Regions from separate parts of the Oceanobacillus kimchii X50 genome, predicted to be linked through region 3. Evidence: riboswitches for the same ligand, from Rfam matches in the RefSeq annotation. Region 3 holds a riboswitch; each other region holds the start of a gene.
The links. A riboswitch is a leader RNA that binds a small molecule or an ion and turns the genes downstream of it on or off. The one in region 3 is predicted to bind preQ1.
Positions count from the first base shown of each region.

Region 1: another riboswitch for preQ1. It lies ahead of queF (preQ(1) synthase); the one in region 3 lies ahead of C794_RS02195 (QueT transporter family protein).
Region 2: another riboswitch for preQ1. It lies ahead of C794_RS15125 (6-pyruvoyl trahydropterin synthase family protein); the one in region 3 lies ahead of C794_RS02195 (QueT transporter family protein).

Region 1 is NZ_CM001792.1:2,233,067-2,239,003, reverse strand. It holds gene C794_RS11720 (sugar kinase) at 1-774, opposite strand, end outside; gene C794_RS11715 (IclR family transcriptional regulator) at 793-1,539, opposite strand; gene C794_RS11710 (SDR family NAD(P)-dependent oxidoreductase) at 1,726-2,493, shown strand; PreQ1 riboswitch class I at 2,568-2,614, shown strand; gene queF (preQ(1) synthase) at 2,681-3,178, shown strand; gene C794_RS11700 (queuosine precursor transporter) at 3,228-3,863, shown strand; gene chvE (multiple monosaccharide ABC transporter substrate-binding protein) at 4,168-5,244, shown strand; gene mmsA (multiple monosaccharide ABC transporter ATP-binding protein) at 5,309-5,937, shown strand, end outside.
Region 2 is NZ_CM001792.1:2,913,062-2,918,998, forward strand. It holds gene C794_RS15110 (GntR family transcriptional regulator) at 1-1,072, shown strand, start outside; gene solA (N-methyl-L-tryptophan oxidase) at 1,382-2,509, shown strand; gene queE (7-carboxy-7-deazaguanine synthase QueE) at 2,563-3,285, opposite strand; gene C794_RS15125 (6-pyruvoyl trahydropterin synthase family protein) at 3,282-3,719, opposite strand; PreQ1 riboswitch class I at 3,913-3,960, opposite strand; gene hxlR (transcriptional activator HxlR) at 4,188-4,562, shown strand; gene hxlA (3-hexulose-6-phosphate synthase) at 4,733-5,365, shown strand; gene hxlB (6-phospho-3-hexuloisomerase) at 5,375-5,932, shown strand.
Region 3 is NZ_CM001792.1:381,447-387,383, reverse strand. It holds gene C794_RS02225 (MarR family winged helix-turn-helix transcriptional regulator) at 1-122, shown strand, start outside; gene C794_RS02220 (alpha/beta hydrolase) at 127-723, shown strand; gene C794_RS02215 (calcium/sodium antiporter) at 929-1,885, opposite strand; gene C794_RS02210 (VOC family protein) at 1,957-2,817, opposite strand; gene C794_RS02205 (VOC family protein) at 3,040-3,477, opposite strand; gene C794_RS19620 (hypothetical protein) at 3,862-4,056, shown strand; PreQ1 riboswitch class I at 4,383-4,427, shown strand; gene C794_RS02195 (QueT transporter family protein) at 4,436-4,918, shown strand; gene C794_RS02190 (DUF3891 family protein) at 4,990-5,781, shown strand; gene metA (homoserine O-acetyltransferase MetA) at 5,802-5,937, opposite strand, start outside.

The sequences.
Region 1 (5,937 bases), 1.9 Mb from region 3:
TGCATCTCCAGCACCAACAGGATCTTTCACTTGTTTTACTGGAAAACTAGGGACATGATCACTTTGATCACTTGTACAATAATAGGCTCCTGTTTCACCGAGTTTGACAACAACTAACTCTGCACCTAACTCCATACATTTTTCACCTATTTCTTCTGGGTCATTACTATCGAATAAAAATTGACCTTCACTAATTCCTGGTAAGACAATATTGGACAACTTTAATATATCGAGTAATGTTTCCCTCGCTTCTATTTCTGACCAGAGTTTTTTACGAATATTTGGATCGAAGACAATTTTTACACCATTTTTTTTAGCCATGTTTATTGCTGTAAAAATAGTTTGTTTACAACTTTCACTAATCGCTGGAGTAATTCCAGTTATAAAAAGATAAGAAGCTAAAGAAATATAACTTTCGTCAAGTAGATTAGGATTCATTTGGCTAGCTGCTGAATGTTCGCGATAATAATAAACATGAACATCGGACTCGTTAATAATTTCTTTTAGAAATAATCCAGTTTGATGACTCGAATCAAATTCAATAAAAGTGGTATCTACACCTTCTCCTCGTAATTCTTTTAATACCATCGCGCCCAATTCATCGTCACCTAATCTACTTATAAAACCAGTACTATGGCCCAGTCTACTTAATCCGATTAATGTATTGGTTTCTGTACCAGCTACACGTGGTTCAAAGGAGGATGTCTGTCTAATAAGTCCATTCCTATTTGGGGTTAGTGATATCATTGTTTCTCCGATTCCAATAACATCCAATTTTCCGTACTCCTTTCTTTATACATATCCCATCCCATTAGAAATAAGTTGGGCTGTTTTTTTAAGATTTGTAATAGTAGATTCTTTTTGCTTTATCATTCTATCTTTTGGTCCTGCAACACTTATAGCTGCTAAAAGCTGTCTCTGACTATCGAATATTGGAGCAGCTAAACAGTACAAGCCATCTTCATTTTCTTCATCATCAACGCTATATCCTTGTTTTTGAAACAATTGCAGTTGATCTTCTAATTGAGTTCTATCAGTAATTGTATTTGCAGTGATTTTCTTTAAGGTAATGCGATTTAATAATTCATTTTTTTCCCTTTCAGGCATAAAAGATAAGAACGTCTTACCAAGTCCAGTACAATATATTGGCTTTTTATATCCAGGTTGTGCAGTCGTGCGTATTGATCTGTCAGCATCCATTTTTGCAATATATACTAGCTCATCTTTAGATAACATTGCCATAAACACAGTCTCTTTAACCGCTTTCATAAGATTGGTTAAATAAGGTTTTGCTACCGTATGTATATTTAATGATTCTAAAGCACTTGTTCCTAATGGTATTAACTTTTCACCTAAATAATATAGTTTCATACCATCTTGTCGAACGTATCCTTCGTTATGTAATGTTTTTAAAAGGTTAAACGTACTACTTTGTGGCAATTCTAACTTGTCGCCAATATTTTTAATTGATAACCCATCTGTATATCTTGCTAATAAGTCTAGAATGTCTAATGCGCGTTTGGCAGATTTTACAGACATACTATCACCTCCTTTAATTCACATATATGAATCTTCATCACATATGTAATTTTGTTGAATATACCATACTTTATTTAACTAGTAAAGAATATTTTTAATTAATATAAATTGGATACTTAATAAGCATATTGTATTCGAATTAGTTAAAACTATAATAAAATCTAGTTTGTTAAAGGAGTTAAAGATATGTTCAAAGATAAAGTTGTATTAATTACCGGAGGTGCCGGAGGGATAGGTTTAGAGGTGGCAAAAGCATATGCTCGTGAAGGAGCAAAATTGGCACTAGTAGATCTTAAAAATGAAGCATTAGAGAAGGCTGCTAATGAAATTGATACTCAAGAAATTCTATTAATTACAGCAAATGTTGGAAAAGAAGAAGATGTACAAAATTATGTGGATATAACAAAAGAAAAATATGGAATGATAGACATATTTATTAATAATGCAGGAATCAATGGTCAATTTAATAACATCACAGAACAAACAAAAGAGAATTTTAGTAATGTATTTGACGTTAATGTTATGGGTGTATTTTTTGGAATGAAGTATGTACTACAAGTAATGAAAGAACAAAAATCTGGTGTAGTTATTAACACTGCGTCTAATGGTGGATTATTAGGAGCTCCTGGTATGAGTGCATATGTTGCTTCTAAACATGCTGTAATTGGATTAAATAAAACAGCGGCACTAGAAATGGCGGAGCATGGTGTGCGCGTCAATGCGGTTGCACCTTCAGGAGTTAACACAGAAATGATGCGAAGTATTGAGAAGAATGCAATGGGTGATAAGGCAGAAGAAGCTAGAGCTCAATTCGAAGCATCTGTACCGATGAATCGTTATGCGACAGCTGAGGAGATAGCGAACCTTATGTTATTCTTATCTTCAGATAAAGCTTCATTTATTAGTGGTTCCTATTATCGAATCGATGGTGGTCAAGGGGCGACATCCGTATAAGTAAGATGAAAATATTAAGATTGACATAAACACTAATAATACTTATAATCATTGTTTGTACACCAAACATAATTTTGGTAGAGGTTCTTAGCTTCAACCCTCTATAAAAAACTAAGGACAAACAATGATTATTCAAGTCATGTTCCTTAGGGGCATGGCTTTTTTTATGGAAAAGGAGGTAATAATTATGGCAGGTAGAGATGAAAATGAACTTCAGGATGTTCAGTTATTAGGAAGTCAAGGAACTACATATGATTTTAATTATACACCGGAAGTGTTAGAGGTTTTTGAGAACAAACATCCACTACGTGACTACTTTGTTAAATTTAATTGTCCAGAATTCACTACGTTATGTCCAAAAACAAATCAGCCTGATTTTGGAACGATTTATATTAGTTATATTCCAGATATTAAAATGGTAGAGAGTAAATCATTGAAATTGTATTTGTTTAGTTTTAGGAATCACGGGGATTTCCATGAGGACTGTATAAATATTATTATGAATGATTTGATTGATCTAATGAATCCAAGATACATAGAGGTTCGAGGGAAATTTACTCCACGTGGTGGTATTTCTATTGATCCATATTGTAATTATGGTAGACCAGGAACAAAATTTGAGAAAATGGCGGACCAACGACTTATCCAACATGATATGTATCCAGAAAATATAGATAATCGATAGAGGGGAAAAGTAAGATCCTCTAACCTAATATAAAGGGGAAGAGGACAGGATGTATATTCATTTTAGTGCAATCTTTGTAGGTTTGTTATTGCTATCAAATATTCTTTCAGTAAAGTTATTTGAAATGGGAAGTTTTATACTTCCAAGTGCTGCTATCGTTTATGTTATTACATACTTAATGACAGATGTTATTGGTGAGGTTTATGGTAAGGCTGCAGCAAGAAAAACGGTGCTAGCTGGGTTTCTGACACAAATAATTGCTATGGTATTTATCTACATTTCTATACAATTACCACCGGCTCCAGATTTTCATGCACAAGCCGAATTTGAACAAATCTTAGGTGGAAGCTTTCGACTTATATTTGCTAGCTTAACTTCTTATGTAATAAGTCAAAATTTAAGTGTGTCTATATTTCATTGGTTTAAACATAAGCATGGTAAGAAAAAATTATGGTTACGAAATAATTTAGCAACAATGTCAAGTCAATTCATAGACACTGTATTATTTATTACGATTGCATTTTTGGGGATAGTACCCACAAACGTACTGCTAGGTATGATCGTTTCGCAATATATTTGGAAATGTCTAGTCGCATTATTGGATACTCCATTTGCTTATATTTTGGTTAAATGGACTAGAAAATACGAGGGCAACAGTCCAGACCATGTGATAAAGCCTTCTTAATTTACTTCAAGTCATGTATTCATAGCTTGTATTTTCATATACCTTAATTGATATTCATATAAAACAGAGAAGAGTAAAAAAGAGCCAATTCTTATGAATTGGCTCTTTTTTACTAATTTTGTGAATTTACTTAAGATATTTTGAATATCCTATAATAAATGTACGTACAAGAGATAAATAATTATTTCTTATACGAACGTTATTATTACTATCGCACAAAATAGATTGAATATGCTTTTTACATGAGTGTGGTATGTCTGTGTTTACTTATTTGTTTGCGATAGAAAAAAGAAAGGGGATCAAAATGAAAAGGTTTATATTTTTGATGTGTGCTTTTTTAGTTAGTGTCTTATTGGTCGGGTGTAGCGAAGATTCGAGTGGTGCAAGTGATTCAAAAACGGTTGGAATCGCAATGCCAACTAAGTCTTCGGAGAGATGGGTGTACGATGGGGACAATATGAAAGCAGAATTTGAAGAGTTAGGTTATGAAGTTGATCTTCAATATGCCGAAGACGTAGTAGAGAATCAAGTATCTCAGATTGAAAATATGATTACAAAAGGTGTAGATATTTTAGTAATCGCTTCCATTGATGGAGAAGCTATCACTGATGTATTAACACAGGCAGAAAACATGGATATCCCTGTTATTGCTTATGATCGATTAATTATGAATAGTGATCATGTTAGTTACTATGCAACATTTGATAACTTTCAAGTAGGAGTATTACAAGCTCAATATATAGAAGAATCTCTCGGTTTAGCAGATGGGGAAGGGCCGTTTAACATTGAATTATTTGCAGGTTCACCTGATGACAATAATGCATACTTTTTTTGGGATGGTGCATTGTCGATATTGCAACCGTATATAGACAATGGTCAATTAGTAGTTCAAAGTGGTCAGACAGATTTTGAACAAGGTGCTACTCTAAGATGGGATGGATCAAAGGCGCAAGAACGAATGGATAACTTATTGAGTGCTAATTATTCCAGTGAAAAAGTTGATGTAGTACTTTCGCCATTCGATGGAATTAGTAGAGGAGTTATTTCATCGTTAAAAGCAGTAGGGTATGGGAGTGGTGATAAACCAATGCCTATAGTTACTGGACAAGATGCTGAGTTAGCTTCCGTTAAATCAATCATTGCAGGAGAGCAGACACAAACTGTATTCAAAGATACCAGAGAATTGGCAAAGAAAGCAGTTGAAATGGCAGATTCTGTTTTAAGTGATGAGGAGCCTGAAATTAATGATACAGAAACTTATGATAATGGCAATAAAGTAGTTCCTTCTTATCTTCTCGAACCCATTTCTGTGGATATAGATAATTATGAACAGGAATTAATAGAGACTGAATATTATTCTGAAGATGAAGTAAGTAATTAATCTAAAAAGATGATTTAGCGTATTTTCATGCTAAATCATCTTTTTGTAAGGATGTGTGTACATGTTGGATAATTATATATTGGAAATGAGAGGTATTGAGAAAACTTTCCCAGGTGTGAAGGCGCTTAATAATGTAAATCTAAAGGTAGAGTCAGGAGAGATTCATGCATTAATTGGAGAAAATGGAGCCGGAAAGTCCACATTAATGAAGGTGCTAAGTGGTGTGCATCCATATGGAAGTTATGGAGGAGATATTGTATTTCAAAATACTAAATGTGAATTTAAAAATATTAACCAAAGCGAAGCATTAGGGATTGTTATTATACATCAAGAGCTTGCTTTAATTCCTGAGCTTTCTATTGCAGAGAATATATTTTTAGGAAATGAACGAAGTAACAAAGGAATCATTAATTGGAATGAGACTATATTAAAAACAAGGAAACTCCTATCTAAAGTTGGACTGAGAATCAATCCGGAAGAAAAAATTAAAAATATAGGAGTAGGTCAACAACAATTAGTAGAAATTGCAAAAGCGTTATCAAAGGAAGTTAAATTACTTATTTTAGACGAACCAACTGCGGCCTTAAATGAAGAAGATAGTGAGAATCTACTAAACTTACTACTAGATTTTAAAAGACAAGGTATGACTTCAATTATGATATCTCATAAATTAAAAGAGTTATTGAAAATATC
Region 2 (5,937 bases), 1.3 Mb from region 3:
AGTCATCATAGACGATATGAAAAGTAAAATTATTTCAGGAGAATACAATGTATTAGAAAAAATTCCTACAGAATCCGCCTTGCAACATAGGTATAATGTAAGTCGTCACACTGTCCGTAAAGCTATTCTAGAATTGTCTAATGAAGGGTTTTTACGAAGTGAAAAAGGATCCGGCACTTATGTAAGCAACCTTTATCAATCTAAACTTAGCGGAAATACTAGTAACAAAAAAACAATTGGTGTAATTACGACTTACATCTCTGATTATATTTTTCCATCGATTATTCGAGGCATTGAACGTAGACTAAATGAAGATAATTATTCTTTACTATTAGCTAGTACAAACAATGATGTAGAACAAGAAAAAAAAGCATTAGAGATGATGCTATCTTATGGAGTAGATGGCTTAATTGTTGAACCAACGAAGAGTAATTTATATAACCCAAATATATCCTATTATTTATTACTTATGGAGCAAGATATTCCTTTCGTTATGATTAATGCTTATTATGAAGAATTGGATGTACCATTTTTACGTTTAGATGATGTACAATCCAGTTATCTCGCAACCAAAGAGTTGATTTCAAAAGGACATAGACAGATTGGTCTTATTTCAAAAGAGGATGATTTACAAGGAAAGTACCGGATGAAAGGGTATATTAAAGCTCTTGGAGAAACAAAATTGCGTTTTCAACCTGAAAATGTGTTCTCTTACAATACAGAAACAAAAGCAAACTTATCTAATGACTTAAAAGATTTTATTAGTGAGAATAGAGATTTTTTAACTGCAATTGTATGCTATAACGATGAGGTTGGTTTAGTTGTTGCCAATTTATGTAAACAGCTCGGGATATCCATCCCAGAGGAATTATCTATTATTGGACAGGACAATTCATATATTGCTCAAAATGCGAATATCAAACTTACAACCTTGACGCACCCCCAAGAACAAATGGGAAATGATGCAGCAGACTGGGTTATTAGGAAATTACAAGGAAAGAAAGACTTACCTAAAGAGCATTATTATCAACCAGATTTAATTAAAGGGGAAACTATAAAAGAAATAGATTAAAGTAAAGCTTCCTTCAATGAGTGGAGATTCGTTCTTCCTCCATTGAATGTTATTCCTGCAAAAAAATTATCCGTTAGCAATGGAGATTAAAAAGAGTAACATTCGTATTTCAAATATAATTTCTTATTACGAAATATTCTATGCACTAAGTAATTCAGTTATTCTTCAAGTCAGTTACTTTTTATTGCCGTTTTATTTATAAAATCAAACATTTTTCGCATATTTAGAATACATTCAAATTCTTAAATTGAATCCTAAACCAACATCCATTAAAATGTTCGTACACATAGTAAAGGAGATGGGTTAATCTTGATTTATGACATTGCAATTATTGGAGCAGGATCAATGGGATTATCAGCAGGATACTATCTTTCAAAAGCTGGAAAAACGGTAGCACTTATTGACTCGAATGATCCACCTCATACAGAAGGTTCTCATCATGGAGAAACCCGTATTATACGACATGCATATGGTGAGGGCGCAGCATATGTACCTTTGGCATTGAGGTCGCAAGAATTGTGGAACGACCTTAATCAAACGTTTAATCAAGATGTGTTCCACCAAACAGGTGTATTAAATATAGGACCGGAGAATTCTGTATTTTTACATAATGTGATACAATCTGCTCGTCAATATAATTTACAAACTGAGATTCTATCAGCAGAGCAAATAAATAATAGATGGCCAGGATATCACTTACCAAATCATTTAATGGGGGTTTATGAAATTAATTCTGGAGTGTTAATGAGTGAAAATGCCCTTCAGACTTATCGAGAACTTGCTACAGCACTTGGCGCTACAATTTATACAAATACATGTATTCACCGTTTGGATGTAACGAATCAACGCATCACAATTCATTCATCTAGTAATACGATTAAAGCAAAACAGCTTATCATAACTGCTGGGAAAGGAACGAATCAAATCCTATCCTTACTTGGCTATCAGCTTCCGTTATTTCCAATACGTAAAACGTTCTCGTGGTTCTCAGCAGCCGAATCTATTTATCATTCTGATATCTTTCCTGCTTGGTCCTTTGATAATGGAAACGAAACATATTACGGCTTCCCGAGTATTGATAAAGCTGGTATAAAAGTTGGCAGACATGATGGTGGCCAACCTGTGAAGGCAGATGAACCTTTGAAAAAATTTGGTACATATTCCGAAGACGAACAAGATGTCAGCCAATTTGTTCATCGATATATGTCTCCTGAATTACAGCATAGACAAGGAAAAGTATGCACTTATACGAATACACCAGATGGCAATTTCATCATAGATCGACTTCCAAACTATCAACATGTACTAGTCGCTTGTGGGTTCTCTGGTCACGGATTCAAATTTAGCAGCGGCGTAGGAGAATTATTGAGTCAATTAGCCATTCGAGGAAAAACTAGTTTGGATATATCCCATTTTTCTTTAAATAGATTCGCATGAATTTAAAAACAAGGAACGCTGGCAACATCGGTTCCTTGTTTTTTAATATAGGATTAAACCCCCCGCTTGTTCCCCCACAAATAAGTGTGTAATTGTGGTAATACTCGAACATCCTTAAGTAACTTATTTTCCATCACACGATCGATCAATTTCTCATATTTCTCCAATAGATCAGATAATAAGCTTTCATTCTCATTCGCTTCTAGATTATCATTTCCTACCTGTAGAAATAATGTAACAGATGGATATCTTTCATGTATTTGTTCTGCGTAGGCCAAATCCTCTTCATCAAAAATAACGACTTTCAAACTAAAATGTCCATCTTGTTCCTTATGTAATCTCTCAATAATGTAATCAAGCGTAGTAAAATTAATTTTCATTCCTGAACTTGGTGGCTTAGGAGATAATGTTAGATCATCTATTTTTGTAAACCAATTTTGCCATCTACTTCCCTGTGTTTCCAGAGCGACTTCTATTTGGTGTTGATGCAATAAATCGACCAAACTATCTATTTGCTTCAATAATCCAGGGTTTCCACCTGAAATCGTTACGTGGCCAAATTTGTTGCCTCCTACTTCTTTTAAAGAATCAAAAATTTCTGCTGGTTCCAACATTTGAATCGAGTCTTTTTCCGATCCATCCCATGTAAATTTAGAATCACACCAAGAACAGGAATAATCACAGCCTGCAGTACGCACAAACATCGTTTTTCTGCCAATGACCATACCTTCCCCTTGAATAGTAGGACCGAATATTTCTAAAACAGGAATCTTCATGTTGATTTCTCCCCTCTCGGACGATAGATACAGTAACTAGTAGGAGTTTCTCGTAAATAAACCTGTATACATTTCGGTTTATTTTGCAAACCATCTAAATAATCCTGAATGATTTCATAAATTTTACGAGAGACTACTTCTGTGGTTGGAAAGTCAATTGCTTGTTCATCTGAAAAAGCAGAATCATGATTGATTACTCCATGATCAAAGCGTTTATGAATCAAATCCTTAATCTGTTTAAAATTTACTAAAAATCCAGTTTCATCGAGTTCATCTCCAACAACTGTTATATTTGTAAAATACGTGTGTCCATGCATTTGTTGACACTTACCTGCTTGATCTTGTGGAATATAATGAGCTGCTGAAAAATGAAAATCCTTATTAAGTTCATAAGCATACGAATGGGGGATAACAGGATATATTTGTTGCATCATTTCAATCTCCCCCTTATTTGTTGAACAATAGAAACTTTCGGCTTTTTAAACATATTATTTCTCCTCTCTTTTCCTCAAATATGAATCCATCCCATATAAAAAAGAAGAAGAAAATAATGTTTGCTGATGAGTGACCGTTTTACTTTCACAGTCCATACAATCAAAAAAAACAACACAAAGAAGCGTGTTGTTTATCTCCTTAGTTTTTTATAGAGGGATTTAAATCGCGAACCTCTCCTACAATACTGCAGTGTTCTATTTAATTCACAACGTTAGATTAACATATTTCCGCTTGAAAATATAGGTAAGTTTACTTTGATTTTAATAGTTTTACCAATGTTCTATACTTTGAATATTTTATTTTATGAACATTTAAATAATTCCTCTTATTTGATGCACACAAATATAAACGATATAATTTTTTACAATCGTTCAGATAGCTATCGTTATTTTGAAAGGAGAAAAAGCATGGGACATGTTTGCAATAGAGATTTCAACTGTGAAAAAGAATTAACATTAGCAGTAATTGGCGGTAAGTGGAAAATGCTAATTCTTTGGTATTTAGGAAAAGAAGGTACGAAGCGATTTAACGAGTTGAAATCACTCATGCCTAATATTACCCAGCGTATGCTCGTAAATCAGCTTCGAGAATTAGAATCTGACTTTATTGTTCATCGTGAAGTTTATCCCGTCGTACCTCCGAAAGTAGAATATTCGCTGACGGAACGAGGAGAAACATTAATGCCGATATTAGAAGCAATGTATGATTGGGGTAAAGATTACAAAGATTTTTTAGAAGACCATCTAGATCGTTCTAAAGAAAATTCAACGAATAACACATAATCAACCATGTACAAATGTATATGGTTTTTTATTTGCAACAAATAATCCTGATTTTTACAGTATACTTTTTGTCACTATATGAGTTAAAAGTGCGTACTTCCGTTCATGATAGTTAGAACTTATAATGGACATCATACTTTAAAGTTAACCAAAGAAAGGAAGAGTTCAATATGAAATTACAACTAGCATTAGATCTTGTCAACATTCCAGAAGCAATCGAATTAGTAAAGGAAGTTGAATCATATATTGACATCGTAGAAATTGGCACACCCGTCGTTATTAATGAAGGACTTAAAGCAGTAAAAGAAATGAAGGCTGCTTTCCCGAACTTAACGGTATTAGCTGATCTCAAAATTATGGATGCAGCTGGATATGAAGTAAGTCAAGCTTCTCAAGCAGGAGCTGATATTATTACAATTCTTGGTACAGCCGAAGATCAATCGATCAAAGGAGCCGTGGAAGAAGCAAAAAAACATAACAAAAAGATCCTTGTCGATATGATTGCCGTAAAAGATATTGAAACACGTGCAAAAGAATTAGATGAACTAGGTGTAGATTACATCTGTGTACACACTGGCTATGATTTACAAGCTGTAGGTAAGAACTCTTTTGAAGATCTTGCAACCATTAAAAGTGTTGTTAAACAAGCCCAAACAGCTATCGCAGGCGGAATCAAGCAAGAAACACTTACAGAAGTAATTAAGCACCAACCCGACCTCATCATTGTAGGTGGCGGAATCACAAGCAAAGAAGATAAACAAGCCGTTGCTCGTGAAATGAAAGAATTAATCCAATTAGGATAGTGATAAATAATGAAAACAACACAGTATGCTTCTGAAATCATACAGGAATTAAGCCAGTCAATCCGGTTAATTTCTGATAATGAATCAGAGAAATTAATAGATAGTATCACAGAATCTAATAAAATTTTTGTCGCTGGTGCCGGAAGATCTGGGTTTATGGGAAAATCTTTTGTGATGAGAATGATGCATATGGGAATTGATGCATATGTAGTGGGAGAAACCGTAACTGCTAATTTAGAAGAAAACGACTTGTTAATTATCGGATCAGGTTCAGGAGAAACAAAAACCTTAGTTTCCATCGCTGAAAAAGCCAAAAACTTTAGGGGCACGGTTGCGGTAGTAACTACTGCACCGGAATCCACAATTGGAAAGTTAGCAGATATTGTAGTTCATTTACCCGGAGCTACGAAAAATCACACAGAAAATAATTACCAAACTATCCAACCAATGGGCTCTCTTTTTGAGCAAACAATGATGTTATTTTACGATGCTCTAATTCTGAAGTTTATGAACAAAAAAGGATTAGATTCTCAGACCATGTACGGCAAGCACGCAAATCTCGAATAATTCAC
Region 3 (5,937 bases):
AACACCAACGGGTAATCGAAGAACTATTTGATGGAATTTCAGAAGAAGAAAAACAAACTGTTATTGATGTATTAAAAAAAGTAGGAACAAAAAATATGGGAGAAATAAATGAAAGGAAGTGAAAGAATGCAACATATTTTCAAACCAGGTTCGAATAAAAATAAACCTACTCTTTTATTATTACACGGTACAGGTGGAACAGAAAACGACTTACTGCCACTAGCTGAAATTATTGATAACGAAGCAAATATACTCAGTGTGCGAGGAAACGTGTTAGAAAATGGCATGCCTCGATTCTTCCGTAGACTCGCAGAAGGTGTGTTTGATGAGGAGGACCTAATTAAACGAACAGAAGAATTGCATCAATTTCTGAATGAAGCAAGTGCGAAATATAATTTTGACCGCAATAAAATAACAGCAGTTGGCTATTCTAACGGGGCGAACATAGCAGCAAGTCTATTATTCCATTATGAAAACTCTATAGAGCAAGCACTTCTCCATCATCCAATGGTGCCACGAAGAGGGATCGAGCTTCCGAATTTAACTGGTAAACGTGTATTTATCGCAGCTGGAACCAATGATCCAATATGCGCGCCAAAGGAATCTGAGGAGTTAGAACAATTACTCAAAGAAGCTGGTGCTGAAACAAAGCTTCATTGGGAGAATCATGGACATCAGTTAACAATTAGCGAAGTTAGAACTGCAGCTAGCTGGTACAACTAAATGATATAATTTAAGAAGTCGGGACAAAAAAGTATTTACTCAAAACATAAATCAGATTGAATGACTTCTGAAAACCCGCTTCAGAAAGATACTTCGCTTATCCAGCGGTGGCTGGCGAGCCTCCGGATGCTTATGCATCTGGGTCTCACCTATGCCTTACTCCCAGGAGTAAATTTCTTACGCTTATTCTAGACCCCAATCCCCTTTAATTTCGGATAATGATATACACCATATAGGCAATGTAAAATAAAGCTAAAACTAATCCTTCTTTTCTTCCAATTCGATATTTCGTTCTTGAGAAAATAAGAAGTAAGACAGTTAAAATAATCATAAGCCATATATCCGTAAATATCTTTTCATTTACTGCAAGCGGTGTAATTACGGATGATGCACCTAACACAAATAAAATGTTAAAGATGTTACTTCCAACAATATTACCAAGTGCAATTTCACTTTCTTTTTTCAACGCAGCCGATATCGAAGTAACTAATTCAGGCAGGGAAGTTCCAATTGCAACAATCGTTAAACCGACAAGTGTTTCACTCATCCCTAATGAATAAGCAATTTCAGTAGCATTCGTTACAACAAGTTGACCTCCACCAATGATTCCAGCTAAACCAATAATGGTAATTAGTCCATTCTTCCCCCACGAAATATCTTCATTTGAAAAATCTTCCTCACTCGATTCTTTCCGGCTTTTTAAGCCAACTTCGATAATATAATACATAAAGATAGTTAAAAATAGTAACAGAATAAATCCATCACTTCTTGTTATCATATTCGAAGAAAGACCTTGAAGAAAAACATCGGACATAAGTATAAGTAAAGCGACACTTGCTAGTAAAGTAAATGGAATTTCTTTTTTTATTGTCTCATTTTGTACTCGAAGCGGAAAAATAAAAGCTGCTAAACCAACCGTGAGTGTTATATTAAAAATATTACTTCCTACGACATTACCAATGGATACATCTGCAGTTCCTTGTAATGCCGCAATAATACTAACAGTAGCTTCGGGTGAGCTCGTTCCTAATGCAACAATCGTTAACCCAATTAATATCGGTGGTACCCGGAGTAGTTTTGCAATATTAGATGAACCATCAACAAACCAGTCCGCTCCTTTTACTAACAATGCAAATCCTACTACCAACCAAACATACTCCACGTTTTCCACCCTTTCGATTATAAAAAGTAACTTGTATCCATTCTATCTTCTAATGGTTACTGCGTCCATTTCTATTGTTTACTACTTAATAAAATCATATTCCCTGCTGAATCTATGACGATATCATCCTCTGCCTTATATCCTAAACGAGTTAATCGGTGAATAGCAGCTTGTTTTTTATCTTCAGAAGGATAACGCAACGTATAATATTTTATCCCGACTTCATTTTTTTGCGGGCTAGGTGCACCTTCTCCATTCCAGATATTAACCGCTAAGTGATGGTGATAGCCCCCATCGGATAAAAACAATGCACCTGGGTATCTTGTGACAATTTGAAACCCTAGACCCTCTGTGTAAAATTCCTTAGCTTTTGATAAATCGTCCACATGTAAATGAAGATGCCCAACAATGGTATTCTCTGGAGCACTATTCCATTTATGTTGAATAGCAGCTTCTAATAAACCATGCGCATCAAGGGGTTCTGTGCTCATGGTGACTTGATTATCTACATTCCATGACCATTCAGAGGAAGGACGGTCCCTTGCAATCTCTAAGCCATTTCCATCTGGATCTGAAATATATATCGCTTCGCTTACAATATGATCAGAAGCTCCAATTTTCACCTGATTTGAAATATCCAATTGCATAAAATGACGTAAAAAAGCTCCTAGGTCTTCCTTGGTTGGAAGTAATATAGCCACATGATATAAGCCTGTGGTTCTTCGTTGTTTTGAGATTACGTTCGTTGGTTGCTCCAAGGTTAGGATTACATCTTGACCATTGGCGCTGAGTTTTACTTGATTATTCTCTTTTCTTAATACATGTAACCCAAGTACCTCTTCATAAAATAAAATCGATCTTTCTAAATCACTTACTTGAAGTGTAACGTCTTGGATATACATTGTTGGTGTTTCAAAAAATTTATTTTCCATATTTATTCCCTCTTTTATTATGTTTAAATAGTAACTTACTTTATGTAATTAATTATATCTTTATAATTGAACCTGGTCAATATTGTCCAGCTTACCATCTATTGTTACCTGTGGGATAAATAATTTGCAGTAAAATAAAAACAGACCTTCATTTAAAAAGTCTGTTTTCTATTCAATATCATTCATGTTTAAAAGTTAAAGTAGCACCTTAAACAAACTCTTTTACATACTATCTCTTTTTTCTTCCCAAAGTTTTAAACGTTCTTCATGTGATACTTCTTTGTATACTTGATGTAACATCCATAAATATCCAAAAGGGTCAATAAACATAGCATTCGAAACGCCGTAGTCAGGAAGGTCTGTCACGGCTTGTACTTCAACACATCCCAGTTCCATCGCCTTAGTGTATGTGTCATTAATGTCAGGAACTAATACATTAAACCATATTGTTTTAGGATCATCTTGGCTTGGAGCTATTAATTCAAATTTTGGATTTTCATCCAGCATATGAAAACGTACTCCATAGAGACTGAAAATAACCTCGTTCTCACCCTTCGAGAATTTTGAAACCTCGACTCGCTCAATATCAAATATCTTCTCGTAATACTCCAATGCTTTTAAGCTATCTGATACTACTAAATCAATTTCTACTCCAGTCATTTTTATCACTCCTTTTATTTTTTTATCGTAGAGAGGGGTAAGAAAGCACACTTTCTTTAAAAAAAGTTACAAGTTACTATTGCCTAACCTATCTCAACCAAAAGTACAGAATCGTGAAAAAATCGTAGAAGCTAGTTTTCCTACTTCTACTTTATTAAATATCAAATTAATTTTACTATACTTAACAATCCGTTAGAAATATTATTTACTAAATTATAATGATTATATGCATTTTGACCGATTATAAGTAATTAAATGAAATTTTGTCAAATATAGTTCATTACAACTATTGTATTAATGGTTGTCTAAGACGTAAATTTATATTAGAATTTTATGAATAATTGAAAAAGTTACTATTTGAAGTTTGCTTTAAGGAGTTTTGATATGGATAATTCAAAAAATGCTAATAACCTCATGACTATTGTGATGCCTTTATGTATGGTATTAGGTTGTATTATCGGTATCATTTTAGGCATTGTCTTTCAATTAAACTTACTCTTGTCAATAACTATAGGAATTATACTAGGTTTTGCCAGCGGAATCATTGCCTACGTTATTTATAGTATAAAAGAAAAATAAAAAGAAGTTAAAAAAGCGTGTTCCTAAACACGCTTCTTTTTAATGGAGATTTAGTAGAGTTTTCATCGTTAATTACGAGAAAAATGTAGATTATACATGTACGAAAAAAAACATAATTAGTAGGGAAAACATTATGTTAGCAAAAATATTACTATAACTTATCAACCCTCCTCATATAGATATTTGTCCAACTATTATAAATTTAGTAAGGGACAAAAAGTAATAAACAATGCAATTAGTTTTTTGAGAATCTATGAATGCTTTTTACACAAATTTTACACAATACTATTTACAAATCTAGATAAACACTGTTATCATAATTTAGGTTTAACGTGGTTCGTAACCATCCCACGCAAAAAAACTAGGAGGACAATTAAATATGAACGTAAAAACGTTAGTAATTAATGGCTTAATAGCGGCTTTATATGTCGTTGTCTCTATAGCTATTGCACCATTCGGTTTTACAAATATACAATTTCGCATTTCAGAAATGTTTAATCATTTAGTCGTATTTGATAAGCGTTATTTCTTTGGAATTGTAATTGGAGTGTTTATCGTTAATCTTAATTCACCACTTGGTTGGTATGACCTCGTATTCGGGGTTGCTCACTCTGTTATTTCACTAGGAATTATTATTATCTTATCTAAATATATTAAGGACAAATTAACGCTCTTATTTCTAAATACGATTGTATTTACGTTTAATATGTTTATCATTGCGTTTGCATTGAACCTTGCACTAGAACTTCCTTTCTGGTTTACTTGGTTAACAACTGCAATTGGAGAATTTGGTGTACTATTAATCGGTATTCCATTATTCTTTGCTTTGCACAAGCGACTACGTTTTGATAAGCTCATATAAAGTAAAAAGAACCTTAGACAAGTCTAAGGTTCTTTTTTGAAAGTCTACCATTTAAGAGAGGATGGGACAAAATGATTGTTAGAGAAAGAGAAGATGAATTGATATTAATAACACAAGATGATCATGCTCAAATATCAGGAGATATACTCGATAATTGGAATTTGGATCACTTTCAAGGTGAAGAATGGAGAGATTCTGTTCTTTATGCTGCTTACCAACATGATTTGGGGTGGAAAGAATTTGATCGCCAACCATTTTGGAATGATGTCACCAATCAACCTTATACATTTGCCGATTTCCCTAATGTACCTAAAACCGTATTATATAAGTATGGAATTAATGAAGTAGAAAAAGTGGATTTATACGCTGCATTACTGTGTAGTGAACATTACAAAAGATTTTTAGCTAATAATACTTCTCTTGAAGCACAAGCTTTTGTTGAACATGAAGAAACAAGACAAGAACGTATCATAGGGACACTTCCGAATTTCAACAAACGTTTGTTTGAATTTCATTACGGACTGCTCCAAATTTCAGATAATCTTTCATTATTTGCTTGTATGAACGAGCCTGGTGCTACCGGAGAAAAACAACATCCATTTTTCAAAAAAGGAATTCCAACGAATCATACTTTACATCATGTACTCAATGAACAGCTACAAATAAACTGGCAAAATGAAGACACCATTGTTATGGATAACTTTCCATTTGATAAACCTTTTCCTATTTCTATTCAATATAAACAAGTATCCAGACAAAAAATTCAACAACATGGTCTTGTAGAAGCCTATGAACAAGCAACTCTAGAACAGCATCCCGTACTTATTTCTTCTCCAAGTCATATTAAAAAGGCTTCCGAGTAATTCGAAAGCCTTTTTCTGTGCTATCCCCCCCACTGATATGGAGTTTCTTGATAAACATAATAATTTAACCAATTGGAAAATAGTAGACTACAATGACTTTTCCAACGATATTTCGGATCCTTTTTCGGATTGTCGTCGGGAAAATAATTTTCTGGA